Regions from separate parts of the uncultured Rossellomorea sp. genome, predicted to be linked through region 3. Evidence: predicted binding sites of a transcription regulator. Region 3 holds the regulator's gene; each other region holds the start of a gene.

What was found. The regulator Rex, encoded in region 3, represses fermentation and respiration genes when NADH is low (regulators of the CRP and FNR family bind a similar motif). The targets are predictions, from matches to a motif close to TTGTGAAATATTTCACAA.
Region 1: the regulator Rex is predicted to act here: its motif matches at 2,876-2,893, upstream of Q1B03_RS09055 (cytochrome ubiquinol oxidase subunit I).
Region 2: the regulator Rex is predicted to act here: its motif matches at 1,288-1,305, upstream of Q1B03_RS07090 (L-lactate dehydrogenase).
Region 4: the regulator Rex is predicted to act here: its motif matches at 6,728-6,745, upstream of Q1B03_RS02570 (cytochrome c oxidase subunit II).

Annotation. Positions count from the first base shown of each region.
Region 1 is NZ_CANKZT010000002.1:418,655-426,128, reverse strand. It holds gene Q1B03_RS09065 (TrkA family potassium uptake protein) at 1-212, opposite strand, end outside; gene Q1B03_RS09060 (cytochrome d ubiquinol oxidase subunit II) at 336-1,349, opposite strand; gene Q1B03_RS09055 (cytochrome ubiquinol oxidase subunit I) at 1,421-2,758, opposite strand; gene Q1B03_RS09050 (ABC transporter ATP-binding protein) at 3,076-4,836, opposite strand; gene Q1B03_RS09045 (ABC transporter ATP-binding protein) at 4,910-6,664, opposite strand; gene Q1B03_RS09040 (TlpA disulfide reductase family protein) at 6,870-7,325, opposite strand; gene Q1B03_RS09035 (peroxiredoxin) at 7,456-7,474, opposite strand, start outside.
Region 2 is NZ_CANKZT010000002.1:30,853-38,326, forward strand. It holds gene Q1B03_RS07085 (hypothetical protein) at 1-141, opposite strand, end outside; gene Q1B03_RS07090 (L-lactate dehydrogenase) at 229-1,179, opposite strand; gene Q1B03_RS07095 (GNAT family N-acetyltransferase) at 1,494-2,030, shown strand; gene Q1B03_RS07100 (tetratricopeptide repeat protein) at 2,046-2,531, shown strand; gene Q1B03_RS07105 (histidine phosphatase family protein) at 2,600-3,190, shown strand; gene Q1B03_RS07110 (NCS2 family permease) at 3,217-4,518, opposite strand; gene Q1B03_RS07115 (M20/M25/M40 family metallo-hydrolase) at 4,763-6,406, shown strand; gene Q1B03_RS07120 (hypothetical protein) at 6,506-6,661, opposite strand; gene cydD (thiol reductant ABC exporter subunit CydD) at 6,900-7,474, shown strand, end outside.
Region 3 is NZ_CANKZT010000013.1:543-8,016, forward strand. It holds gene tsaE (tRNA (adenosine(37)-N6)-threonylcarbamoyltransferase complex ATPase subunit type 1 TsaE) at 1-154, shown strand, start outside; gene tsaB (tRNA (adenosine(37)-N6)-threonylcarbamoyltransferase complex dimerization subunit type 1 TsaB) at 151-846, shown strand; gene rimI (ribosomal protein S18-alanine N-acetyltransferase) at 870-1,307, shown strand; gene tsaD (tRNA (adenosine(37)-N6)-threonylcarbamoyltransferase complex transferase subunit TsaD) at 1,304-2,320, shown strand; gene Q1B03_RS21555 (ABC-F family ATP-binding cassette domain-containing protein) at 2,719-4,662, opposite strand; gene Q1B03_RS21560 (redox-sensing transcriptional repressor Rex) at 4,852-5,529, shown strand; gene Q1B03_RS21565 (twin-arginine translocase TatA/TatE family subunit) at 5,584-5,754, shown strand; gene tatC (twin-arginine translocase subunit TatC) at 5,770-6,543, shown strand; gene Q1B03_RS21575 (YdiK family protein) at 6,559-6,765, opposite strand; gene Q1B03_RS21580 (CPBP family intramembrane glutamic endopeptidase) at 6,762-7,474, opposite strand, start outside.
Region 4 is NZ_CANKZT010000001.1:470,000-477,473, reverse strand. It holds gene Q1B03_RS02590 (ATP-dependent DNA helicase) at 130-2,055, shown strand; gene Q1B03_RS02585 (carboxypeptidase M32) at 2,143-3,657, shown strand; gene Q1B03_RS02580 (GyrI-like domain-containing protein) at 3,680-4,147, shown strand; gene Q1B03_RS02575 (b(o/a)3-type cytochrome-c oxidase subunit 1) at 4,361-6,007, opposite strand; gene Q1B03_RS02570 (cytochrome c oxidase subunit II) at 6,009-6,485, opposite strand; gene Q1B03_RS02560 (SDR family NAD(P)-dependent oxidoreductase) at 7,080-7,474, shown strand, end outside.

The sequences.
Region 1 (7,474 bases), on a different contig from region 3:
ATGACGTGGTCAAAATTCCTGATTCCCAGGCTCTTTAATACGGATTCGTCCGTTGAATCTGCCACTACCGCATGAGAAGCAATGGAAGAGAATTCATTTACTTTATCTTCATCCTGATCAATCGCCATAACCTCCATCCCTTGATCTGATAATGAACGGACAATACTGCCTCCAAATCGCCCTAATCCAACAACCACAAACTCTTTTTTCACCATACATCCCCCCGCACTCTCTATATCCTTTATTTTAGCATAAAAAAAAGGAGAAAATGAAATTTCTCCCTGTTGTTCCCTGTATTAAATATTGAGGGTTTTTAACAATACCCTCTTTTATTATTATTTCTTGCCTTTAACATAATCTGCATCAAATAAAAACAGTCTCATTAACAAGTAAAGAGATGGAATCAATAAAAGCAATCCTGCTATAAAGACGATAACCAGGGCCGTTCCCATCGTTGGATTCGTTACACTCGTTTCTATCGTAATAAACGGTTTTAAAATATAAGGTAAATGGGATGCACCGTAGCCAAAGAAAGCAAAGAAGAATTGCAGCATAACCAAAATAAAGGCAGTTCCAAAATTCTTTCGCAGGTAGATTAAAAATGATGCACCGAAGAAGCATAGAAGGGATAATCCAAACATCCACCAAATATCAATTGCCTTCGTAAAATGCTCTGCATTATGCTCTCTTAAAGACACGAACACTAATAAGCTTGCCAGAATGGTCGGTGGACTCCAAAACAGAGAAAACTTCCTTAATTCTTCCCTGGAATCCATATCTCCTGCACGGTTTGCATAATAGGTTAGAAAAGTTGCACTTATAAATAATACCGACACAATGGAGAGAGCCACCACACTCCACGAATAAGGGCTGGTAAAAAGCTCCTTGGCCAGGAAGATGACCTTATCTCCCTGTTCCTCCAGAAATCCACCTTCTGAAATCGTTAAAGCCGTTGATAAGGAAGCAGGAATTAATAGACCGGTTGCTCCATATAAAAACAGATACACGATATTATCCTTTGAGCCGTAATTTCCGAATGCATAGAAGCTTCCTCTTATAGCCAGCAATATGATGGCGATACTTCCCGGAAGTAATAAAGCCGTTCCATAATAATATGCTGCGTCGGGAAAGAACCCTACAAGCCCCACAAAGAAGAAGACGAAAAAGACGTTGGTTACTTCCCATACCGGTGAAAGGTATCGACTAATCAACACGTTTAACGTATGCTCCTTGCCCTTCATTCTCCCGTAAAAGGCAAAGAAGCCAGCCCCGAAATCAATTGAAGCCACAATAAGGTACCCATAAAGGAATAACCACAATACGGTAATCCCTACTACTTCCAAACTCATACCCATTCCTCCCTTAAAGCTTAAGCCCCTTCTTCACAAAAAATGAAAAGAAGGAGCAATTTTATTTCTAATTAACTCGCTTTCTTAGGAAAACGTTGTTCTAATTCCGCCTCTGCAGGCTTATTTTTAAACATTTTGATTAATACAACCACACATAGCACACCCAGGAGGATATAAAGGCCAACAAACAATGCAAACGTCAAGCCTACTCCATCGGCTTTCGTTGCCGCATCTGCCACTTTCATATACCCTCTCATAATCCATGGCTGTCGACCAACCTCGGCGTAAATCCAGCCAAATTCAATCGCCAGCATCGCAAGTGGTCCACTTGCTACAATTCCCCATAGAAGCGGCTTATTCCATTCATTCCGCTTCTTCCACTTCCAGAACAGAATAAATGCCGCAGAAATAAAGATACTGTAAAACCCAATTGATACCATCAGGTCAAACATATAGTGGACCCATAAAGGCGGCCGCTCATCTTCAGGAAATTCATTCAGACCAATAACCTCTGTTTCAAAAGAACTCCCTGCCAGAAAACTTAAGAATCCAGGTAAGCGGATCTCATTATGGACCTCATTATTTTCATCCAGTGTTCCAAATACGATAAGATCCGCATTCTCTTCCGTTTCAAAGTGCCATTCTGCTGCGGCGAGCTTCTCAGGCTGATACTCGGCTAGGAATTTAGCTGATAAATCCCCTGCCAATGCAGTCGCAAAAGCGAAAATCAAAGCAGAAACCATCGTTAAACGCAGGGCTTTCTTATGATACTCCCCGCCTCTCTTACGAAGAATCGCAAATGCCGTAATCGCCGCCAACACCAAAGCCGATGTTAGATAGGCAGTCGTCAATACGTGAAACACTTTCGTAGGCGTGGCCGGATTCAGCATCGCAGCAATCGGATCGATATTAATGGCTTTCCCATTCTCTAATTCAAATCCTTGAGGAGTGTTCATAAACGCATTCACCGTCGTAATGAAAAGTGCAGAAGCCGAAGAACCAATCATAACCGGAATCGTCAACAGCCAATGGATCCACTTATTCTTAAAACGGTCCCAAGTATAAAGATAGATTCCTAAAAAGATAGCCTCAAAGAAAAACGCAAAAGTTTCCATAAATAATGGCAGTGCAATCACCTGTCCGGCGACCTGCATAAATGAAGGCCACAATAAGGAAAGCTGCAACCCTATCGCTGTACCCGTTACAACCCCCACCGCAACCGTAATCGTAAAACCTCTTGCCCACCTTCTTGCAAGCAAAAGATAATGGGGATCATTTCGTTTGATACCCATAAACTCCGCAATGGCAATCATAATCGGTACCCCTACCCCAATCGTCGCAAAAATAATATGGAATGCAAGGGTTGTCGAAGTGAGCATTCTACTCAAAATCACACCATCTAAAACCATTCTATACTCCCCCTACTGATCTACTTACAATCGTAAACAACTGTTTTCTACTGTTTATCACATATTGTTCATTATAAAACCTGATAATGAGTTTGTGATGTGTTGAACATGAATATTTTGTGACGTTTTTCACAAACATTTATTTATCTTTTATTTTAGGGGTTTTTAGAGTAATTGGCAATGATGTTGCTTGGAGGGATGGGGCTTGTTTTTCGAGAAAGTATTGTACACCGACCCGACCCTATCCCACCACACCCCTCCTTCCATAAACAAAAGAAAAGAACCCCTCACACACCAGTGCAGGGGTCCATCCTTTCTTACATCGCATCCAACATTCTGAACTGTGATTTAACCAGCTCATAATAATCACCCTGTTGCTCCATCAGCTCATCGTGGTTGCCGGATTCTTTGATTCTTCCATTTTCCAGGACAAAGATATTGTCCGATTCACGGATCGTAGATAGGCGGTGAGCGATGATGATTGCGGTACGACCGTTCAGTAGACGTTTCAATGCTTTTTGAATTTTGACTTCTGTTTCTGTATCTATGGATGCTGTCGCTTCATCCAATATGATGATTCGAGGGTTCGCCAATAGTGCTCGGGCGAATGACAGTAATTGTCTTTCACCAACGGATAAAACATTACCCCGTTCTTCCACTTCGGTCTCGTATCCATTGGAAAGCTTCTCGATGAACTCATTGGCTCCGATTGCTTCGGCGGCATTCTTAACCTCTTCGTCCTTTGCATCAGGGCGCCCGAATCGGATGTTATCCATGATGGTTCCCGAGAAGATGAATGTATCCTGCAGGACGATGCTGATTTGACTTCGTAAGCTTGAAACCGATGCATCCCTCAGGTTTACCCCATCAATTTTCACTTCACCATTCGTCGGATCGTAAAAACGGCTGATCAGGTTGGCGATCGTAGTTTTACCAGATCCAGTATGGCCGACTAACGCGACGGTCTGGCCTGCTTTCATTTCAAGGTTGATGTTTTGGAGTGCTTTTCGTTTGTCATCGTAGGAAAATTCTACATTCTCAAACTGTATTCTTCCTTTGATGTCAGTCAGGTTCACTGCATTCGTTTTTTCATTTACAATCGGTTGTTCATCGAGGAATTCGAAGATACGCTCGGATGAAGCCATACCGATCAGTAGTTGATTGTAAACTTGGCCGAGCCTTGAAATGGGTTCCCAGAACATCCCCAGATAGAAGGCGAATGAAACAAATTCTCCCAGTTCCAGTGAGCCGCCTTGAATGAGATGGGCACCGTACCATATGAGGACCGCTGTCCCAATGGCGTTTGTCAGTTCTACTAGCGGGCGGAACATGGCATTTTTCTTTGTGGCTGTTCTCCAGCTATCGAAGTTTTCCGTGTTTACCCCATCGAAGAAGGCCATGTTTTCTTTTTCTTGAGTGAATGATTGAGTAACACGGATCCCTTGAATGCTTTCATTCAGATGGGAATTCAGCTTCGATTGCTTGAGTCGTACCATTTGCCAGGATCTGCGGATGTTTTTTCGTAAGCTGGTTGAGATAAAAAACATGATTGGCAGAATGACCATGACGGCAAGTGTTAACTCAGGACTTAACGTAAAGAGAATGACGATGATTCCAATGAGCAGGATGATATCCATTAAGAGATTAATAACTCCGTTTGTAAATAGTTCCTGAAGGGAGTTAATGTCATTCATGATCCGAACCAGGATGGAACCGGCTGACCTCTGATCAAAGAAGCGATGGGATAGCCATTGAACATGGCTGAATAAGTGCTTTCTTAAATCATAGATAACTCCTTGCCCCAGCTGATTCATCCACCTGATCCTTAGCACATTTGCAACGTAATTCAATACATAGAGTCCTGCGATAATTCCAACCAATGTAAATAGTAAATTGGAATCCTTCTGCCTGATGGCTTTGTCTAATGTGTATACCCCAATCAGAATAGGTACGATCAATCGAACTGCTGTTGTGATCAGAACGGTAATGATGGATAAGGGCAGGAGTTTTTTAGAATAGGGCTTTAAATACGTTAATAACCGGTAGAGTTGCTCCCAGTTAAACGGCTTATCGATCATTTGATCTGTAGAGTAATGGAATCTGCTTAATACGCTTTTGTTCACTTTGTTTTTCTGACTCAAATCCACTCACCTACCCTTCCTGAGTTTGTAATATTTTTTTCTGGTCTTTGTATTGGATATCATAGATTCGTTGATACGGTCCATTATTTTTCAGTAGGAAGTCATGAACTCCCCTCTCGACGACTTTCCCGTTTTCCAGTACGAGTATTTCATCTGCATGCTTGAGGGATGAAATCCGATGGGCAATAATAAAGGTCGTTCGATCCGACATGACTTCTTTTAGCGCTTTTTGAATCCTGAATTCAGTTTCCATGTCTACGGCGCTTGTTGCGTCATCGAGGATCAGGATCGATGGGTCTGTACAAATCGCACGGGCTATGGCAATCCGCTGCTTTTGACCACCTGAAAGACCTAAACCTCTTTCACCGAGCCTTGTGTCGTAGCCATCGGGCAATTCTGAAATAAAATCATGGGCTTGTGCCCGTTTTGCTGCTTCCATGATATCTTCCATTGTTGCTTCCGGTCGTCCATACGATATATTTGCCTTGATGGTCGAAGAGAATAAGAAAGATTCCTGAAGGACGAAACCGATATTTTTTCGAAGTGATTTTAAAGAGTAATCTTTCAGATCCCTTCCATCGATGAGGATTTCTCCCTCTTCGGGTTCATAGAAACGAGTGATAAGCTGGGTGATACTCGTTTTACCAGAGCCGGTACCTCCGATCAGACCGATGACTTTTCCGGGTTCAGCCTTAAAGGTAATATCCTCGAGGGCTGCTTCATCATGAACGGTATAATTCAGTGACACATGCTTAAATTCCACTTCACCATTCATCCGATCAACGTGGAGAACATCTTGATGATCTTTTATCTCTTCGTCCACTTCAAGAATTTCGAGTAAACGTTCCCCTGATGCTTTCGATTGTGAAAACAGGTTAATCGTAAATCCAAGATTCATGATCGGCCAGATAATGTACCACACTAAACTGTAAAACGCGACAAGCTCTCCTGGTTGAAGGTTGCCATTCATCACAAGATAACCACCGTAAGCGAGGAGTGTCACCACACTTACATTCCCCAGAAACTCCATTAAAGGAAAGTACTTTGCCCAAATGTCCGAGGTGAAAAGGTATTTATCTTTGTAATCGCCGTTTGATTGGTTGAATTTGTTGATTTGATGATTTTCTCTCGATAATGATTTTACTGTATTGATTCCTGAAATATTTTCTTGAACATTGGTATTCAGTTTTCCGAATGATTTACGGATACCCCTGAAAGCAGGGTGAACCGCTTTATCAAATTTGTATACGGCTATAGCCAGAAATGGTAACGATAATAGGGTAACGAATGTCAACTGAGGTGAATAATAGAACATAACACCAAAGCTTACCGTTACTAAAAGGAAAAAGCGAAGCAGTTCGGAAAAACCAAAGGATAGAAAGAAACGAAAAGCTTCTACATCTGCCGTCAACCGGGACATCAGATCCCCTGTTTTGGCATTATCGTAGTAACTGAATGGAAGGAATTGAAGCTTTTCATACAGTTCATTTCTCATTCGATAAACCGAGGTTATACCGAATAGATCCCCATGGTATTGCTGAATAAATGTGGCAACGCCTTTCACGATCATAATGCCGATAAATCCAAAAGCTAAGTACGGAATCCACTGATAGTTCCCTTGCAGAATCACATCATCAATCGTGATTTGCAAGATCATTGGATAGACGACAGTGATCAGTGTAACAAAAATCAAGAAAATCATTGAAATGATAAAATGCCTTTTATAGGGCCAATAAAAGGCTTTCAATTTTTTAAAAGTATCCATATTTTCTCCCCCTTCAACGTTGCATATAAAAAGAACGTACTAATAAATATATCGGCTTTCGAAATATTTATCTACCCTTTTTTAGAATTTTTTACTTTTTTATGAATTATCCTCCTAGTCTTATTATTCATATTAATTGTAAAAATGAATCCAAAAAAATAGATCGGTCTTTTGACCGATCTATTCCCGCATATTTCGTTTGAACCTATTCGCTTTTTTCCATTTCATCGAGCACACGATTGACGCGTTTTTCAAGCATTTTCATTCCGCTTCCGCCCGCTTGGAAGTGACGAAGGTTCCCGTCTTTATCAAAGACATAGTAAGCCGGCACATATTGATTTTCGAATGCATCGGTCAATTTATGCTCACTGTCTACGAAGATTGGCTGAGTGATATCGTGCTCAGCTGCTACCTTCTTTATTTCTTCCAGGTTCAGATCATCCTCGGAGCGTGGCATATGGACAGCCATAACATTCAGTTTATCACTGTATTGATCCCGAAATTCATTTACTTGTGGCATCGCTTCTTTACAAAGGTGACATGAGATGGACCAGAAGTGAATAAGTGTCGGCTTTTCTCCTACCAGCTCTCCCTTTGTTACTTCTCCATTTAACCATTCTGTAGCACCGTTTAATTCCGGCATCGGTTCACGAAGCTTCATTAATATGGCCTCCCTTAATTTGTATCGATTTTATTCCTATTGTTCACAGGATAGATTTGTACTACTCCTGAAAAATTTACATGATAAGAAAAAGGCCTAACAAACGGTTAGGCCTTTATTCATTTGAAAATTATAAAGTTTTTTGACCT
Region 2 (7,474 bases), on a different contig from region 3:
TGGTGCGCCTTGTCCTCCACCAGGAAAACCTGGGATGCCAAAGCCGCCGCCCCCTGATCCTTGGCCACCTCCAGGGAATCCGGGAAAGCCGCCTCCTCCGCCGCCAGGAAATCCAGGGAATAATTGTCTGTGATCGTACATAGAAGAACCTCCTCATAAAGAATTCTCTTTATCTTATGAGGAGGTTGGGTGGGCGTGCGTGTCTATTAATTTAGCGAAGGGAATGGATCAAGTCTCCATCGCTTTTTTCATCACATGTTTGAGTGTTTTTGCAGAGTGGGCGAATTGAGCTTTTTCTTTATCATTTAATGGAAGCTCGACGACTTTTCTGATGCCCTCACGATTAATAATCGCAGGAACACCGATGTAGATATCGTCCTGATGATACTCCCCTTCAAGGAGGGCAGATACGGTTAAAATGCTATTTTCATTGTTAAAGACCGCTTTGGTAATCCTGGCAAGACCCATGGCAATACCATAATAGGTTGCGCCTTTCCGTTCAATGATGTGATAGGCTGCATCTCTTACATTAACGAATACATCATCAAGCTGTTTCTGGACGTCATCCTGGTGGAGGTCAATCAACTCACTTAAATGACTTGCTCCTACAGTTGTGTGGCTCCAAACGGGAAATTCCGTGTCTCCGTGTTCTCCCATAATATAGGCGTGAATATTCCGTGTATCAATATCAAAGTGCTCGCCGACTAAGTAACGAAGTCTGGCTGTGTCGAGAATCGTTCCTGATCCGATGACTCTTTCTTTCGGCAGTCCGGAAAATTTCCACGTTGCATACGTTAAGATGTCGACAGGGTTCGTTGCCACAAGGAAAATGCCGTTGAATCCACTATTCATGACAGAGTCTACAATATTTTTGAAGATTTTCACATTCTTTTCCACCAGATCCAGACGGGTTTCGCCTGGCTGCTGGTTAGCTCCTGCCGTAATCACGACCAGGTCAGCATCCTTACAATCACTGTAATCTCCTGCAGATATTTTCATAGGAGAAGCGAAAGCAAGACCATGGTTTAAATCACGTGCGTCTCCGTCAGCTTTCTCCTTATTCAAATCAATCATCACAAGTTCATGTGCGATTCCTTGATTGAGGAGAGCAAAGGCATAACTTGAACCTACAAATCCTGTACCGATTAAAGCTACTTTGTTTGTGCATTTGATTGTCATACGTCATCACCTATTCACTAATTATTTGTAAAAAAAATTGGTCACATGAATCTAACAATGGTGAGATTAAGAGAAAGTAATAAAGCTTTCAGAATATGAGCGGAGATATTGTGAAGTAATTCACAACCAAATGATAACACGAAACACATTGATATTCTACTCTGAAATATAGCATAACATAAATAAATGTGAATTAATTCACAAACTTGTCATACAGAGGAACGTACCTATGCCCGTCCCTCAAATAAAAAAAGGGTTTTTTCTGGTGAGTGATGAATGTATAGAGGAAGAGGAGAGCTATGGGAGGTGTGTGTATGAATGTCAGGAGTGGGGATTTATTTATCCGTCCTTTAGTGGAGGGGGATAAATACACGTTGGCAAGGTGGTTGCAGGATCCGGAGGTACTGGAGTTTTATGAAGGGAGGGACCGTCCCTTCACTCTTCAGATGGTGGAGGAGAAATTCCTTGCAGAGAGGGCCGTCTCAGGTTGTCTGGTTGAGTATGAGGGGAATGAAATCGGTTATCTCCAGTATTATCAGCTTGATGAAGAAACGATGATCCGGTATGGTTACACGAATTTAGATGAAGTGATTTATGGTACGGATCAATTCATCGGAGAAGCGGCATATTGGAACAGGGGTTTAGGGACGGAACTCATTCGAGCTGTAGTAGAGTACTTGCTCAAGAAAGAGGGGGTCCACCGCCTCGTGGTGGATCCCATGACTTGGAACACCAGAGCGATCCGCTGCTATGAGAAATGTGGATATAGTAAAGCGAGAATACTACGGGAGCATGAGCTTCATGAAGGCGAACATCATGATTCCTGGCTGATGGAGTTCATTCCAGAGTGAATGGGAGACTTTAAAATGAATAGAAAAATAGAAGAAGCCATTGAACTGAGAGAGTCGGGAGAATACGCAGCTTCCATTGAAAGGTGGAAGCGATTGATTGGGGAAGAACCAGATAATGGTTTTCTGCATTACCAATGTGCATGGAGCCATGACGCAATGGGACTCGAAAGCGAAGCCGTTCCTTATTACGAAAGTTCGATTCAATTGGGACTGGATGATAAAGATTTACAAGGCGCCTATCTTGGATTAGGGAGTACATATCGGACATTGGGAGAGTATGATAAAAGCAAAACCGTGTTCGAGAAAGCAATCGGACGATTTCCTGAAAATAAAGCGTTGACGGTCTTTTATTCCATGACCCTCTATAATTTGAACGAACATAGTCAAGCAATGGAGCTACTGCTGACATGTATTGGAGAATCGTCACAAGAATCCACCATCGAACCTTATAAAAAGGCGATAACATTTTATGCTAGTCAATTGGACGTTGTGTGGAAATAAGAGTAGCTGTTCTCCATGACAGCTCTTTTTTGTGGTTGGAAAGTAAAAAGGAGTGATTGAAGTTGGCAATGACTCAACTGTATCTGGTGAGGCATGCTCACTCAAAATATACCCCCGAGGAATTAACCAGACCCCTTTCTGAGAAAGGTAAGGTGGGTGCTGAGAATGTAACGGAATTATTAAAGAAGGAAAAGATTGATGCAGTATGTTCCAGTCCATATAAAAGGGCGGTGGAAACCGTTGAAGGGACAGCCCGCCATATTGGGAAGGGAATCAATTTATATGAAGAATTGAGAGAAAGAACTCTCTCTGGAAAACCTGTTCAAAACTTTGAAGAGGCAATCTCAATGGTGTGGGAGGATCCTGCTTTTTCCTTGGAAGGCGGAGAGTCGAATCTCACTGCTCAAAAAAGGGGCGTACAAGGGATATTTAAGATCATTGAAGAATATAATGGGAAAAACGTTGTGATTGGAACACATGGTAATATTATGGTTTTGATCATGAGTTACTTTGATCCTCAATATGATATCAGGTTTTGGAGAAAGCTTGAAATGCCGGATATATATTGTTTAACTTTTGATGATGAAAATCTAAAAAGTGTCAAGAGAATATGGACACAACCAGCTGAATTTGCACTACAAAAAGACCGTTCATTATGAACGGTCTTTCAAGTATCTATATCGGTTTAATGAGGCAGGAATGCCAGCTGATAGAAGAACAGGACGGCAAAGATATACACGAGTGGATGTACCTGCTTCCATTGTCCTTTTACTACTTTTAATAATGGATAAGAAATGAATCCCAGTGCAATCCCCGTTGCGATGCTTGATGTTAATGGCATGCTTAGGATGATTAAGAAAGCAGGGAAGGCTTCATCTAATTGATCCCATTTAATTTGGGAGATGCTTCCCATCATCAGGCTTCCAACGATGATAAGTGCTGGAGCAGTAATAGCTGAAATTCCCGATACGGCACTTACAAGAGGACCGAAGAATGCAGCAGCGATGAACAAAACAGAAACCGTTAATGTTGTCAGTCCTGTTCTTCCTCCAGCGGAAACACCGGCTGAAGATTCAATATAAGCGGACGTAGGACTTGTTCCAAACATAGCTCCAACAGTCGTTGCAATGGAATCAGCCAATAGTGCTTCACGTGCTCTTGGCATCGTGTTGCCTTTCATAAGACCTGCTTGTTGAGCCACTCCGATCATTGTTCCCGTTGTGTCAAAGATGGTCACAAGCAAGAAAGAGAAGACTACCGCATATAATCCATACTGGAAAACATCAGCAAAAGCAGTTGCCGGATTTGCTACGATCAGTCCTTCTGGAAGATGTGGGAGGGCCACAAACCCTTCCTTAAATGATAATTCTCCTGTAAAGAATGCAACGAGTCCAGTGACAATCATTCCGATAAATAATGCTCCATGGACACGTAAGACCATGAGGATCAGGGTAACAGCCAGCCCGATTAACGCTAAGATCGCAGAGGATGAATGAAGATCCCCCAACTGTACTAAATTTGTTGGGTGAGCTTGGATGAGTCCTGTCAATCGTAATCCAATAAACGCAATAAACAAACCGATTCCTGCTGTTATGCCGTGCTTTAGATTTTGAGGAATGGCTTCGATTAATTTTTTTCTAAACGGTGTTAAAGAGAGAATGATAAAGATGATACCTGCTACAAAAACGGCAGAAAACGCAACGATATAAGAAATATCATCATTCGCACCGACTACTGAGTACGTAAAATAAGCATTTAATCCCATCCCTGGTGCGATGGCGATCGGGTAGTTTGCGAACAAGGCCATCCATAACGTTCCGGCTACGGCTGAAATAATGGTTGCTAAGAAGACTTGATCAAATGGGACACCTGCATCAGCTAAAATAATGGGATTCACAACGACAATGTACACCATTGTTAAAAATGTTGTAATACCTGCCAGTATTTCAGTTTTAGGATTAGTGCCGTGTTCCTTCAATTTAAACATCGTAATACCTCCAATAAAAACGAACATTAAAAACACGCAACTTCTATAATATTCGGTAATAGATTGGATTTCAATAGGGGATACCGAAATTTTTTTAAGAAAATATCTTGAAACCCCTTCCAAACCCCTTTTGTTTTCGATAAGATGTTATCAATTATAGAAGAATCAGTCTCTATAATGCCCAGTCAGTAAACGATTTACCACGCAGGAAGTAACATTTCATAAGGAAAGGAGCGGTACTAACGTGTATACTCAATTGAAAAACAACTCAATCTCCGAGCAGATTGAGCAGATCACACGATCCTTAGTCGCTCTGAAAAGCTATAACGGAACAACAGGCGAAAGTGAAAAAGCCCAGTATATATATGAAATGATTTCCTCATTTCCTTATTTTCAGGAGCATCCTGATCGGGTCTGGCTGCAAGAAGTCCCGAACGATCCCACAGGAAGGAAAAACGTGTTTGCCCTCGTGAAAGGAACGTCTTCGAAAACCGTATTATTCCATGCCCACTATGATACGGTAGGGACGGATGATTATGGGGCACTTCAAGATATGGCTCATGATCCCGACTTTCTTCAGAAATTCTTTATGGATTATGAAGGAGAGGAAAAGGTTAGGGAAGATGCACTTTCTGGAAACTGGCTATTTGGAAGAGGGGCCTTGGATATGCAGAGCGGGATTGCCGTCCACATAGCCAATCTTTTACACCATACGGATCAAGCAGCCCCGGAAGGAAATTTACTCTTCCTGTTTAATGGTGACGAAGAAAGTGAACATGCCGGAATGATTGCTGCTTTAAGTGATCTCTATCGTTTAAAGAAAGAGGGCTTTGATTATTTGGCAGCGATCAATACGGATTTCATTTCTCCGATCTATGACGGGGACTGTAAACGATATATTTACACAGGTGCTGCAGGGAAGCTTCTGCCAAGTTTTTATATATATGGAAGAGAAGCGCATGTAGGGGATGTGCTGACATCCATCGATCCTACTGTGATTGCTTCAAAAATCAATCTCGAAATCAATCAGAACCTGGATTATCTGGAGGATATACCTGGAGAATTCACCCTGCCGCCATCGTGCTTGTATTTCAAAGATGATAAGCATACGTATAATGTCCAAACCCCTCTTAGCGCTTCTCTTTACTTCAACTATTTTGTCTACGAGAGAACCGCCAGAGAAGTGCTCTACGATATGAAAAAGGCAGCATTAAAGGCAGTGAGTGAACTGGAAGAACGGAGCAAAAAGCAGTTTGAGCAATATCGGAGCTATCATGGTTTCCCGGAAAGGGAGTTTTCCTGGGAAGTGGAGGTGCTGACATTACGGGAGTATATCTTCTGGCTAAAGGAAAGAGGCATTGATCCGGATCCTGTCATGAAAAAGATTCTTCATGATATGGAAGGAGAAGATAGAAGAACGATTGCATATACGATGGTGGAAGCCTTACAGCACCTGGATCCCGATCGAACACCCAGAGTGATCATTTTCTTCGCACCGCCATTTTTACCTCACAACTTTGTAAATGAAGAAAATGAGTATGGCAAGAGGGTAAGAGAAGCGTTAGGAAAATGCTTAAATGATATAGCCAAAGAAACCGGCGAAGAATTTGTCATTAAACGGTTTTTCCCTTATCTAGCAGACGGCAGTTTTCTCTCTCTTCATGAAGAAGACGAGGATATCGAGGTATTTAAAAAGAACCTGCCGCTGATCGATCAGTTGTATCCTGTCCCTATCGAAATGATCAGAAAGCTGAACATCCCTTCTATTAATATAGGAGTTTATGGAAAGGATGGCCATCAGTGGACAGAGAGAGTGTATAAACCTTACACATTCTCAGTACTGCCGGAGATTATCCAGCGTGTGACGAAGGATTTATTGAAGATATGATGTGCCGAGTATAGCTGAACAAAGAGAGAGGTCATTCGCTTAGGGATGCGCCTCTCTCTTTTTATTGATTTGAAATTATTTTGTGCTCTTTTTTTACAATTATTGTAATACGGCTGGGTTAATTAAGAAAACGGCTGGATTTTTATCAGAATCGGCTGGATTATTGATGATTTCCGCCGGATTATCCAGAAAAACGGCCGGATTATTGGTGATTTCGGCTGGATTCGTTAGGACATCATAGAAATACCAGACCATGACCGTCACAAATCCCTTGTAAAAGTAGATTTCAAAATGAAGTATCCATATTTCCTGTTAATATAGTAGACTTTGTGGGAATATCCACTTCCGCCGCATTCAAAACTACCTGTGTTCTGGAATTGTCACAAAAAGGTCAATCCTAAAAGATGCATAAAGGGAACAAGTTTACTATAATAGAGTTATTGAATTTGTGAAGTGTTTCACTAACTTTTAACTTTTGGAGTTGAGAGAAGTTATGAAAGAGCTGAATCGATTGGCTAAGCAGCAGAGATCATCCATGATGGCGCTTTACGGAACATCCCTATTAATGGGGGGAGTCGTTATTGGACAAGCTTACTTACTGGTTAGCGTTGTAGATAAAATGTTTATAGAGGAAGCTGGGTTTCAAGACATCCTCCCAATGCTGGGTGCTTTGCTTCTTATTCTAGTGGGGAGAGCGGCACTTTCTTATGTAAACGGACGAACAGGAATCAGGATGGCTTCGAAGGTAAAGGTCGACTTGAGAAAACGGCTTTTAATTAAGTGGGCAAAAAATCCACTGCAAGCATCCCTTCAAGGACAGTCTGGACAAAAGGTCAGTACGATGATGGATGCCGTTGATGGACTGGACGGGTATTACAGTCAATACGTACCCCAAAGAATTCAAACGACCATCGTCCCGTTGATTCTTTTAATCATTATTTTTACTGAGCATGTGTATACGGGTCTGATCATGGTGATAACAGCCCCATTCATTCCTTTGTTTATGGCGATTATCGGAGTCATGACAAAGAATAAATCCGAGAAGCAAATGGACAAACTGACGGCTTT
Region 3 (7,474 bases):
GACTGTCGTTGAGTGGGCTCACTTGATTCAAGATCAACTTCCGAAAGAAATATTGGGTTTATCGATTTTCCGGGAAGGTGATTCAGCAAGAAGAATCGTGTTGAAACCTTTTGGAGAAAGATATAGAGAGCTGTGTAAGGAGGTTGTTTCATGACGATATTATCCATCGATACCTCTAATTATCCTTTAGGTGTTGCCCTGATTGAAGAGGATAAGGTGATTGGAGAGTATATTACCTATATTAAAAAAAATCATTCTGTAAGGGCGATGCCGGCCATTGAACAATTAATGAAGGATTGTGGGATAGAGGCTAAGGACTTAACGAAGATTGTGGTAGCAAATGGCCCCGGTTCTTATACAGGTGTTCGCATTGGAGTTACGTTAGCAAAGACGCTGGCTTGGTCATTGAATATTCCTCTTATACCCGTTTCAAGTCTTGCGACACTGGCTTCGTCTGGACGATATTTTCCCGGTTATATTGTTCCTTTGTTTGATGCGAGAAGAGGACAGGTGTACACAGGACTGTATGAATTCCAGGACGATCAACTAACGTGTGTTGAGGAAGATTGTAATATAATGCTTGATAAGTGGGTCACTACGTTAAAAGAGTTAAATAAAGATATCTTGTTCGTAGGTAATGATGTAACGATTCACGAAAGCACCATTAAAGAGATACTAGGAGATCAAGCGAAGATTGCTCCGTTTGTCAGTCATAATCCACGTCCTTCTGAGCTCGCTTTCATAGGGGCAGGGTTCCCTGAGACTTCAGCTCATGAGGTACTCCCTAATTATATTCGAATGGCTGAAGCAGAAGTGAAATGGCTGGAATCTCAAAAAAATTCTTAATAGAGATAGAGGATCGTTAGAAAATGGACATTCGATTTATGACGGTGGATGATTTAGATGCTGTAATGGACATTGAAATGAAATCTTTTAGCATTCCTTGGAGTCGAGACGCTTTCTTGAATGAGATTGAACATAACCATCTATCTACTTACCTTGTTGTCGAGGATGGCGACCATGTCGCGGGATATTGTGGGGTGTGGCTTGTGGTGGATGAGGCTCATATCACCAATGTAGCAGTGCTTCCCGAATACCGGGGACAGGGACTGGGTGAAAGTCTTATGCGTAAGATCATGGGCATTGCCACCAAGTTTGGAGCTCGTGTGATGACTCTTGAAGTCAGAGTATCCAATTTAGCTGCGCAGCATTTATATAGAAAGCTTGGGTTTCAAGATGGCGGAATTCGGAAGCGGTATTATTCGGATAATCAAGAAGATGCTTTAGTAATGTGGGTGAATTTATGAATAAAGATATGTTTGTATTGGGAATTGAGACGAGCTGTGATGAAACAGCCGTTGCAATCATAAAAAATGGAACTGAGATTGTGACGAATGTGGTTTCCTCTCAGATTGAAAGTCATAAGCGATTCGGTGGAGTGGTACCTGAAATTGCTTCTCGTCATCACGTGGAGCAAGTTACGTATGTGTTAGAGGAAGCACTTCAACAAGCCGGGATGACGATGGTGGAGATTGATTGTGTGGCCGTGACGGAAGGTCCAGGTTTAGTAGGTGCTCTTCTGATTGGGGTAAACGCAGCAAAGGCACTTGCTTTTGCTCACAACAAACCTTTAGTGGGTGTCCATCATATTGCAGGGCATATCTATGCGAATCGACTAGTGAAAGAGATGAAGTTTCCTCTCCTTTCTTTGGTCGTATCCGGGGGACATACGGAGCTTGTGTTAATGAAAGAGCACGGTTCGTTTCAAGTAATTGGAGAAACACGGGACGACGCTGCCGGGGAGGCCTATGATAAGGTAGCTCGAACATTGAGTCTTCCTTATCCAGGTGGACCCCATATCGATCGGCTTGCTCAAGAAGGAGAAGCTACCCTTGATTTGCCAAGGGCATGGCTGGAAGAAGGTTCTTTTGATTTCAGCTTTAGTGGATTGAAATCTGCCGTTATTAACACGCTCCACAATGCTAAGCAAAAAGGAGTAACCATTCATCCACAAGACCTGGCAGCCAGTTTTCAGGCTAGTGTGATTGACGTGTTAGTAACCAAGACCATTAAAGCTGTGAAGGAATTTCAAGTCGAACAGGTTTTACTAGCTGGAGGTGTAGCGGCAAATAAAGGGTTGCGTGCGGCTCTACAAGAAGCGTTTGAGGGAGTGGACGCCGAGCTGGTCATCCCTCCGTTATCTCTTTGTACAGATAATGCCGCTATGATTGCAGCGGCAGGAACGGTTTTATTCGAACAAGGAAAAAGAGGCGGCATGGATATGAATGCACATCCTGGGCTTGATATAGAGAATTTCTAATAGTGAAAGCTTAAACGTTAACTTCGTTTAAGCTTTTTTCTCTTTTTAGCTCTGTTAATCGATGTCGTTAATAGACGGAGGAAAATGTGAATATCTTGTGGTTAACGTATACCAAATAAGGTAGCATGAAAGAAAAAAAGAACGAACATACGTTTTATCAACAGGTTGTGGATAATTTGTTAATAACTTTGTATAAGTTGTGTACACTATGTGAAAAAGACCTGGGATAAATAGCCTATTTTCTGGAATGGACTGTGGATAACCAAGAGTTTGAATGTGGATAATGTGGAAAAGTTGTGTGAATAACGATTGTTTAGGATTTTGAATGTGGATAATAATGTGGAATAAGAAAAGGGTGGGGAGCAAGTTAATCGAATACTTATCCCCAACCCTGTGGATTATTGTTCTCCTTGAAGAAGTTCTTCAAGTTCTGTCCATTCTTCCAATAGAGATTCAAGCTCTTCTTTTTCTTTTGTCAGTGCTTCATTGATGTCTTGGACTTTTTCATGATCTTGAAAGATCTCCGGGTCACAAAGGAGGTCTTCTTTTTCTTGAATGTTTTCTTCCAGAGTTTCCATTTTGTTTTCAATTTCTTCAACTCTTCGTTTTCGTTGACGCTCAAGTTTTTTTGCTTCTTTATCGATTTTATGAGATTGCTTTTGAGTAGTGACTTGTGAAACAGGCTCTCCTTGTTCCATCCGCTCGAGTGCGGCCAGTTCTTCCTGCTGTTGCAATTTCTCTACATAATAATCATAATCGCCAAGATATTCTGTTGAACCCTTTCTGGAAAGTTCAACAACCTTTGTGGCGATGCGATTGATGAAATAACGATCATGGGACACAAAGAGAATCGTTCCTGGATAGTCAATCAAGGCATTCTCCAACACTTCTTTACTGTCCAAGTCAAGATGGTTTGTCGGCTCGTCCAGGATGAGGACATTCCCTTTTTCCATCATAAGCTTGGACAGTGCCAGTCGGGCTTTCTCTCCGCCACTAAGTGTTGAAACCGGCTTTAAGACATCTTCCCCTGAGAATAAGAAGTTTCCGAGTACGGTTCGGATTTCTTTTTCCATCTTCATTGGGTACTCGTCCCACAGTTCGTTTAAGACGGTCTTATTAGAAGACAGTTCAGCTTGTTCTTGATCATAGTAACTAATCGAAACATTTGATCCAAATTTAATTGCTCCGTCAAGTGGTTGGAGTTTATTCACTAATGTTTTCAATAGGGTGGACTTACCAATGCCGTTAGGACCTACAAGGGCGATGCTGTCGCCTTTTTTAACAGCGAAGTCGATGTGAGATGAAATTCTTTCGCCTTTTCCATATCCGATGGTAAGATCTTGGACGTGAAGAACATCATTTCCGCTTGGACGATCAATTTGAAAAGCAAAGTTGGCGGATTTCTCATCACCCAGAGGTCTGTCCATTATATCCATTCGTTCTAATTTTTTTCTGCGGCTTTGGGCCATCTTGGTAGTAGAAGCCCGGGCTATATTTCGTTGGATAAAGTCTTCGAGTTTCGCGACCTCCTGTTGCTGGCGCTCGAACATCTTGAGATCCTTTTCGTAGTCTTCTGCTTTTTGTTCAAGGTATTTACTGTAGTTACCCAGGTATTTTTTGCTTCGATTTCGTGAAATTTCATACACTTGATTGACGACGCTATCCAAGAAGTAGCGGTCATGGGAAACGATCAAGACAGCTCCTTCATAGCTTTGAAGGTACGTCTCAAGCCACGACAAAGTCTCAATATCAAGATGGTTGGTAGGCTCATCCAGAATGAGGATGTCAGGCTTGGTCAATAGAAGCTTACCAAGAGCCAGACGGGTTTTCTGGCCACCGCTTAAAGTAGAGATCTTCGTTTCATAATCAAAGTCGGCAAAGTTCAATCCATGCAGGACTGAACGAATATCTGCTTCATATTGATAGCCGCCGGAATCTTTAAAACGTACTTGAAGTTCATCATATTCCTTTAATACGCGTTGGTATAAATCTTCTTGCTCATAAACAGAAGGATCGGCCATTTGTTTCTCAAGTTTTCTTAATTGTTTTTCTTGAGTTTGTAATTCTTCAAATACGGTCAGCATTTCTGACCAAATGGAAAGCTCAGATTCCAAGCCTGTATTTTGCGCGAGGTATCCAATGGAGACCCCTTTTGGCTTCGTGATATCTCCTGAATCATAAGAGAGATGACCTGCAATTATTTTTAAAAGAGTCGATTTTCCTGCCCCGTTGCGTCCGACGAGAGCCACGCGATCTCTTGTCTGTATTTCAAGCTTAATATTTGATAGGATATTATCGGCACCAAAGTTTTTCGTTAGTTGATTCACTTGTAATAGAATCATGACGTTTCACCTCTATTTCATAGTGCTAGTGTACCGTATTTGGGAGGGGAACGGCAATAAATCGACTATTAATCTTCGTACACTTAGGATAAAATATAGTGTATGATGGGTAGTAGAGTTTTAAATTCTGTCTGCTTTCTATTTTGGAAGCGGTATCAGAGGTTTTGAATAGATGTGGGGGAATACAATATGAACCAGGATACAACGAAAATTCCACAGGCAACGGCTAAGCGCCTTCCGCTATATTATCGCTTTATCAAGAATCTGTACTCATCGGGAAAGCAGAGGGTTTCATCGAAAGAATTGAGTGAAGCGGTGAAGGTTGATTCTGCCACGATACGCAGAGATTTTTCTTATTTTGGCGCGTTGGGTAAAAAGGGATATGGATATAATGTCAATTACCTTCTATCCTTTTTCCGTAAGACATTGGATCAGGATGCCATTACGAAGGTTGTGCTGATAGGTGTAGGGAATCTCGGTACAGCTTTTCTTCATTATAATTTTATAAAGAATAATAATACAAAGATTGAAATGGCTTTTGAAGTGGATGAAAAAAAGGTTGGGACACAAATCAGCGATGTACCCGTTTTTCATTTAAATGATTTAGAAGAGAGTCTTGAGGGGCATGATATTGAGGTGGCCATTCTGACAGTTCCGGCATCTTCTGCTCAAAATATCACAGACCGATTGGTTTCTTCTAATATTAAGGGGATCCTGAATTTCACTCCTGCGAGATTGACGGTGCCGGACCATATCCGCGTCCATCATATTGATTTGGCAGTTGAACTTCAGTCACTGGTCTACTTCTTAAAGCATTATTCAGGGGATGACACGGAAATGTCACAAGATGGAATCATATCCGAATAGAAAATGATTCGTATTTACGTTATGATAGAATGGTAAAAGAGGAGGTGTCTCATTATGTTAGGTGCAGGTAGTATCGTATTGATAACGGTTGTTGCTTTACTGATATTTGGACCAAAGAAATTGCCTGAGTTAGGAAAAGCAGCTGGGAATACATTACGTGAGTTTAAGAATGCAACAAAGGGCTTAGCAGATGATGAGGACGATAATAGTAAAAAAGCTAAGTAGGGTAGGATGAACGCCATGAGTCAAAGTCAAAGAGACATGACAGTCTATGAACATATAGGAGAATTGCAAAAACGACTCATGTTTGTAGTCGTTTTCTTCTTGTTAGCGGTAATTGTAAGCTTTTTTCTTGCGGAGCCGTTGATTCGATATTTGCAGCACGCGGATGAAGCGAAAGAATTAACCATGAACGCCTTTCGGATTACAGACCCTCTCAAAATCTATATGGAAATGATCATGTTTATTGCGATCATCATGACATCACCCATCATTCTATTTCAAGTATGGTCGTTCGTGAGTCCAGGCTTATATGAGAAAGAGAGAAAGGTAACGCTCAGTTACATACCTATTTCTGTCCTTCTTTTCTTAGGTGGATTGTCATTTTCATATTTTATTTTGTTTCCATATGTCGTGAAATTCATGATGGGTTTATCAACCAATCTGAATATCCAGCAAGTGATTGGAATTAATGAATACTTTCATTTCCTGTTTCAAATAACCATCCCATTTGGATTTCTATTTCAACTGCCGGTTATTATGCTGTTTCTGACACGTTTGGGGATTATTACGCCGATGTTATTGGCACAAATGAGAAAAGTGGCTTACTTCATATTGTTAGTCATAGCCGCTTTCATCACACCGCCGGACATCGTCTCGCATTTAATGGTAACCGTTCCTTTGCTCCTTCTTTATGAAATCAGCATTTGGATCTCTAAGATCGGATATAAGAAGGTTTTAGAAGCAGAACAAAAGCTTGAAATGGAACAGTTCGAGGATATAAATAAGGATTGATCAAAAGATCAATCCTTATTTTTTATTCTCTATTTTCTTTTTGATCTTGAAATGCAGCATCACCATCCGCAACCCGGAACCAAAATCAAGGGTTGCCAGAAAGACGAGCATATAAGTGAAAAATCCCCAACCATCATCCTGTACATTTTGCACAGCAAAGTATGTGAAGAGCACACCGAGAAGGAGATAAATCACGCCTGAAAATAGTGGTGATCTCCTCATAGAAATAATCCTCCAATAAATCCTTGTATTTGTTCAGCTTCGTTCATCATTTTTTCAATTTCATCCTTATAGATAGATTGCATTAGAACGACCGTTGTATTCATGGCAACGTGAGCAAATATTGGAACCAGTATCCGCTTCGTTTTGACATAAAGGAACGCAAAGGTAAAGCCCATTGCAGAGTACAAGATCACATGCTCAGGCTCAAAGTGCGCGAGAGCGAATATAACAGAGCTGATTAACGCGGCGAAGAAGAAATTCATCTTTTCATAAAGAACACCGAAGATAATCTTTCTGAATACAATCTCTTCTAAAATAGGGCCAATGATCGCAGCTACCATCATCGATAGAGGTACCTTTTCAATAATCCCAATAATCATCTGCGTATTTTCAGATCCCATTTGGATACCTAAGGCATACTCAATCTGTATCGCGATGGATTGAGCGATGAACGCCATGAAAATCCCGACTACAGCCCACACAATTGAACTTCCTGCATTCATAGGAGCGGACCGTTCAAGGTTGGTGCTTGTCTCGCTCTTTCTAAGAATGCCCCAGACGACGAGGAGAGTTAATGTAAAGCTAATCACAAGCCAGTATCCAGGAACAACATTTCGTACGGTCTGCTCTGGAATCGCAAGGACATCAACACCAATCTTAAATAAAAGGGGTATCCCGACAACACTGGAAAGCTGCATCACGATATAGG
Region 4 (7,474 bases), on a different contig from region 3:
TGTTAAGGGCATCGGAAAAGCTTTGAATGAAAGGCTCATCTTAAGAGCCACGAATAAATTGCGTTTTTATCTTTTCAATTCGTAAGAATTCTAGTAAATTAGAAATATTGTGTCACGTAGGAGGTCCCCATGAGAAGAAAATTACCATTTGAACTAACCAAGGAGCAATCCTTTTATGAAGCATTATCCGATTGGGTCGGTGATGTATTTTATGATCTATTACCTGAAAAGGGATTTGATTTAAGGGATGAACAGGTATTTATGGCCTTTCAACTTAATCAAGCCTATAAAAATAAGCAAGTCATGTATGCGGAAGCAGGTGTCGGTACGGGCAAAACCCTTGTATACCTCTTATATGCGTTATCCTATGCCAGGTATACAGGAAAACCTGCAATCATTGCATGTGCCGATGAAACACTCATTGAGCAGATTGTGAAAAAAGAGGGGGACATCCAAAAGCTTGAACATGCCCTGGATTTAGACATAGATGTTCGTTTGGCAAAGTCGAGGGAGCAATATCTTTGCATAAAGAAATTAGAAGAAAATGTTTCTCAAAATGAAGTTTATCAAGATATGTGGGAGGAATTGCCGGACTTCGTCCATGACAATTCTTCTATGAGAAGCTTCAGTCATTACGGGGATCGTAAAGAATATGCCGGGTTGTCAGATGAAGAATGGAATCATGTAGGCTGGGACTCCCTTCAGGACTGCATGTCCTGCGTCTATCGCCATCGTTGCGGCCTTACGCTTCACCGTGAACACTATCGGAATGCGGCTGACTTGATCATCTGTTCACATGATTTCTATATGGAGCATATCTGGACCAAGGACAGTAGAAAACGGGAAGGTCAGCTGCCACTTCTGCCGGAAGCAAGCTCAGTCGTCTTTGACGAAGGTCACCTATTGGAATTTGCTTCTCAAAAAGCGATGACTTACAGGATGAGGATGGAGACACTTGAAGGACTATTAGAGAAGCTGTCTTCATCGGATATGAGGGAGGAGACCCTTTATATCATTGAAGATATCATGCTCGACAATGAAAAGTGGTTCGAGCTACTCGAGAAGGAATCCAAAGGGGAGTCAGGCTCCGATAGACAATACATCATTCGTTCAGAAGCCATATTACAGCAGGGCAGGTCTATAACGGAGAAAATCGAAAACCTCTTGAATGAGCTCGTTTTTGAATCTGAAATGTACGTTATGGATGATTATCTTTTAAAGGTAGTGGAAGAATATCTGGAGCAGATCCAGTATTCGTTGAAACTGTTTTTAGATGATGAAAAAGGAATCTACTGGTTGGAAACATCAGAGGAAGAGCACACCTTTGTGGTGATGCCGAGATTAGTCGAGGAAATTCTTAGAGAACAAGTTTTTTCTCAAAATATTCCATTTATTTTTTCTTCGGCAACCCTTTCCTATAATGGAGACTTCTCTTATGTTTCTCAATCGCTTGGGATTGAGACATATGAAAAATTTTCAGTGGAATCACCTTATGATTACGAAGACATGATGAAAGCGTATCTTCCTTCACTGGATGCCGGAGTACATTCCAAAAATCAGTATGTATTTGACAAACTGAAGAGTAATCAAGGGAAATCGTTGGTTCTTTTCACCTCCATGGATGAAATGAATGCATTTAGGTCGTTTCAGATGCAACAGGCTGATCAGGCATGGAATGTAATCTATGAAGGGGACAGAGAGATCAGTGATACGGTAGAGCAGTTCCAGCAGGAAACGTCCACGGTCCTGTGCTCATATCACTTATGGGAAGGATTGGACGTGCCAGGGGAGTCCCTTTCACAGGTCATTATCTACTCGCTTCCATTCCCTCCAAAGGACCCTGTCTTTGATGCGAAACGAAAGCATGCCACTCATTCTATGGAAGAAGTTGATATTCCTTACATGATCCTTCGCTTGAGACAGGGAATCGGACGTCTGATTCGGACGAGTGAAGACAAGGGGAGCATCCATATTCTGATGAATGACGCGGAAACATCACATAGAGAATTGGTAGAATCAGTTTTACCCGTTGGAATTGAAGTGTTGAACGCATAGTCAATAGAAGTTAAAACCGCCTTAATGGGCGGTTTTTTTGTGATATGATAAAATAGATTGAATGTTAAAAAAAGGGGGATTTTAAAAATGAAAGAATCAGTAATAGAGACAAAAGATCAATTTCATGATTATGTTAAAAAAATGTCTGCCTACAACGAAGCACTTGGTTTGATGTTCTGGGATTTACGGACCGGCGCTCCAAAAAATGGTGCAGAGCAGCGGTCAGAAGTCATCGGGATGCTTTCATCTGAGCTGTTTGAAATGTCCACTTCCAATGAAATGGCCGCTTACTTAGCAAAACTCTCTCCAGAAATGGATCAGTTGGATGATATGACACAAAAACTATTAGAAGAGTGTCAAAAAGAGTATGATCGCAATAAAAAAATTCCTGCATCTGAATATAGGGAATACGTCGTGTTACAGTCTAAAGCTGAAGGAATCTGGGAAGAAGCGAAAGAAAAAGCGGATTTTACCATGTTTCAGCCTTATTTAGAAAAGCTTGTATCCTTTACGAAACGCTTTATTGATTATTGGGGCTACGAAGATAACAAATATAATACGCTATTGGATATGTATGAGCCAGGTGTAACGATAGAAGTGTTAGATAAGGTATTTGGCGACCTTCGGGATCAAATTGTTCCACTTGTACATAAAATTTCTGAATCGAAAAATAAGCCACAAACCGATTTCCTTTTCAAACACTTTCCAAAGGCTAAGCAAAAGGCTTTCAGCTTAAAGATCCTTGAACAAATGGGATATGATTTCAACTCTGGAAGACTGGATGAAACGGTACATCCGTTTGCGATTGGTTTAAATCCTGGTGATGTTAGGGTAACAACTAAATATGACGAGAAGGATTGGAGAACAGCCGTATTTGGAACGATTCATGAAGGTGGACATGCCCTTTATGAACAAAACATTTCAAAGGACTTGATGGGCACACCACTATGTACGGGAACGTCCATGGGAATCCATGAGTCTCAATCCCTGTTTTATGAAAATTTTGTAGGGAGAGATCATTCTTTCTGGAAGAAGAATTATTCGCTATTGAAGGATTACTCAACTGGACAGTTTGATTCTGTGGAACTGGACGATTTCTATCGGGGGATTAATGAATCCAAACCTTCGTTAATTCGAATTGAAGCAGATGAATTAACGTACGCTCTACATATCATCATCCGCTATGAAATTGAAAAAGGATTATTTAATGATGAGATTGACGTGAAGGATCTTCCTGAAATCTGGAATCAGAAATATGAAGAGTACTTAGGTATCCGTCCTTCCCATAATGGTGAAGGAGTCCTCCAGGACGTTCATTGGGCCGGTGGAAGCTTCGGTTACTTTCCGTCATACGCATTAGGATATATGTACGCGGCACAGTTTAAGCGTGCCATGTTAAACGATCTTCCTCATTATGAAGAGCTGTTGGAAGAGGGGAATCTTGCTCCCATCAGAGAATGGCTGACCAAGAACGTCCATCAGTGGGGCAAGATGAAGAAACCGCTGGAAATCATCAGGGAAGTTACCGGAGAAGGGCTTAATGCAAGGTACTTGGCCGAGTATTTAACTGAGAAGTATTCAAAGGTATATTCCTTGAATTAACGAATACAATGGAGGCAAAATCATGGAAATTAAAGTTGCATCGCTAGAGGATAAATTGCTGGTAGGAATAGGGTGGACTGGACCGTATGGAAGAGGGTCTGAGATTCCTAGACTGTTTACCAAGTTTCAACAGATGATCCCATCCATTCACCACATCAATGGAGATGAATGCATATACGCACCTTTCCATGACAGAGCGACTGATTTTACGTATTATTGTACCGTAGAGGTTGATCGTGTGGAAAAGCTTCCACCGGGGTTATTGGAACTAACTCTCCCTGCAGGCGATTATGCTCACGCTCTATATGAAGGGCTGTCAACGGAAGTCGAGCAGGCCTACTTTTCGATCTTTAACTGGATTAAGGAAAATGGGTATGAAAAAGACAACTCCAGACTGAGTGTCGAGAAATTTTTGTCTCAGGACAGGGAAATCAACGAAACGGAAGACAAAAGGAAATTAGAGTTGTTTGTTCCAATTAAAGAGAAATAGAAAAGAGGCTGCCGTTATGTGGCAGCCTCTTTTCTTTATATCATTTTGATTTTTTCGCCCCAGGGCAAGCCGCCTCCGCTTTTCTGATTGTCGAGCTCCGGCGGCTTGGGGCTCGAGGTCATAAGCCAAGTAACCCAAAAAGGCAAAGAGCGCCTTTCCGGGTTACTCGTCTTATGCTTGTCGCCCCAGGGCAAGCCGCCTCCGCTTTTCTTTTTACCACAAACGATAGCCCTTGGATGCAGGTGGTGCATTTTGAATCATGTCGATGAATGGAACGGTGTAGGCAACAAGAATGAGAGCTGCTAAGATGGTTAACCAAATTCTCCAGTTTTCAAGGACCATTGGACTCCTCTCGGCCGCTTCCGCTTTTTCACCTACCGGGAATTCTTCTTCTCCTTTAGGTGCGAAGAATGCCAGATTGATAAAGATATATAGAACCAGGATAATCCCGATAAAAAGAATCGTTCCCCCGATCGCTTGTGCGACTTGATATGGAATCCAAGCAAGGGCTTGCGGTGCATCCCCATAAGTCGAAAAAGAAGATCGTCTTGGCGCGCCCAGTAGGCCGACAGCATGCATGGCACCTGACATAATACCCATTCCTACAGACCAAACAATGGCTTGCACGATCGCCAGTTTGTTCATTGCTTTCGTTAAGACGCGTCCCGTTAAATGAGGTACGAGCCAATAGGCAATACCGAAAAACGTTAACACAACGGAAGTTGCCAAAGTTAAGTGGAAGTGGCCCGTAACCCAAATGGTATTATGAACAACCTGGTTCATTTGGTTAGATGCATTGATTAATCCACCTGCTCCCGCAGGGATAAAGGCCACCATGCCGATAAAGGGTACGGTAAAGCGTGCATCTCCCCATGGTAACTTCTTAAACCATCCAAACAATCCGGTAGCTCCTTTGGATCTGCCGTACATTTCAAAGGTAGCGAAAAGAGAAAATGCAGTCATCAAGGAAGGTATGACAACCATAAAGGTAAGAACAACCTGTAGAAACTTCCAATATGCGTCAATTCCAGGTTCCACTAATTGGTGATGGAAACCTACCGGGATAGAGAATAGAAGGAACAAAATAAATGAAAGTCTGGCTAACGAATCTGAAAATATTTTTCCGCCAATGATTTTTGGAATAATGACATACCATGCCATATAGGCAGGCAGCAGCCAAAAATATACAAGGGGATGACCGAAATACCAGAATAATGTTCTGCTTACGAGCACATCTACTCGATCAACGAGGCCAAGAGACCAAGGAAGGAGCTGGAATAAAACCGTTCCTGCCACACCAATGGTGGCGACAATCCATAAGACGGTATTGATGATGGCCATGAATGTTAACAGAGGGCTTGGTAGTCCAGGGTTTTCTTTTCGCCAGCTTACATATTTGATGATCATGCCGGCCCCGCCTAACCAGCTTCCAACAACGACGAAAGTCAAACCTAAGTAAAATATCCAGTGTGCCTGCAGGGGAGCATAGAAAGTATAAAGTACAGTTGCTTCATTTAATAGAATCATAACAGCGGCCATGATTGTACCAAGAAGCATGACCCAGAATCCTAACCAGCCAAACAAGCGCGATTTTCCAGAATAGGTACCGGAAGTTCGGGAAATGGCAGCATGCTGGAATCCAAGGATAAAGAAAGTGGTTAATACCAATCCCAATAATACGCCGTGAACCGTTAAGACCTGGTAATAGCCAATCCCTGCAGGCAAAATGAATTTGCCTGACCTTACCAACACTTGTAATAATCCAGCCAATCCACCTAGAGCCAAGGCAATAAAGCCAACATAAATATGTGCCATCGCCAAAGTAGCATCTTTTTTCTCAATTCTCACAAATCGTTTCATTTTAGTCCACCACCTTGATCATAGATTTCATTGTGTGGTGACCTACCCCACAATATTCATTACATACAACGAGAAATTCTCCTGTTTTGTCAAGGGTTGTTGTATATTCACTAACAAATCCAGGTTCAAGCATCATATTAATGTTTGTTCCTGCCACTTCAAATCCGTGAACAACATCTTTTGTTGTGGCGATGATTTTAAGTGTAGATCCTTTAGGTATTTCAATTTCCCCGGGCGTGTAGAGAAATGCTGATGCGACAAACACTAACTCGTAATCCCAATCCTTCCCTTCTACCTTCTTTAATCCCGGCTCGTTAAAGGGCGAGGTTTTATCCACTTGCTCGGGATTGACGTATGCTTTCGCGCTTGGAGGTTGATGTCCTTGATGAAAAGCACTGATTCCTAAAATAACTAAAAATAAGATAAGAGACCCTGTTCCTAACGTTAACCACCATTTTTCATAGCGATGCATGTGCATGTTAACCACTCCTTCAGAATTAAAAACGATTTAAAAATAGTAAGAATACTCCTAGCCAAGTAAGGACTAAAAAACCACCTAGGAACAGAACCGAAGTAAAAGTTCCTTTTAATGAAGTTGACTCTTCGACCTTAACCTCGGTTTTTTGATGTAATTCCGGTTTCGCCATTTATCTCATTCCTTCCATTCATTGGATGATTGATTTTGTTATCACTATCATAAAGGTGTAAACCCTTATGAATCTGTGATAAATGTCACAGGTTACGTGAAAAATTGTGAAATAAATGTGAAGTCAGAAATAAATAGGTCTTTCAATCGGTTCATTTGTCGGAACGACATGCATAGAGTATAGGAATGAAAATAAAGAGGGAGGAGGATATTTCGTGGAAAAATTTTATTGTAAGCATTGCTGTCAGATCTTTTCCGAGAAAACGGTTTGTCCTCAGTGTCAACTTCATGTAGATTCGAAAATCCACATTCATGTCCAGAACCAGGGGGACAAGAAGAAAACTCGTTAAAGCGTAAACCTTTTAGCAGTCAACATGACTGTGTTAATATATAGAAGATTCAAATAATGGGTAGGGTGGTGTGAAGATGTATTTACCTTCATTTTCATTAAAAGATAAACTGGCTGTTGTCTCTGGTGCCGGTCGTGGAATTGGACGAGCTCTCAGTATAGGTTTAGCAGAATCAGGAGCCGATGTTGTCCTGCTATCAAGGACGAGGGGCGATCTGGAAGAAACGGCCAGTGAAATTGAAAAGCTGGGAAGAAGGGCTTATATAATCCCGACGGATGTGACATCACGGGAAGAGATTCAAAAAGCGATTGCTTACATAGAAGATCAAAAACGTTCCATTGATATTTTAATTAATAATGCAGGAATGAATATTCGTTCCAGCGCCCTTGAGGTTACGGATGAAGAATGGCAAACGATCATGGATACAAATTTGAAATCTGCTTTTATGATGAGTCAGGAAGCAGGTAAACA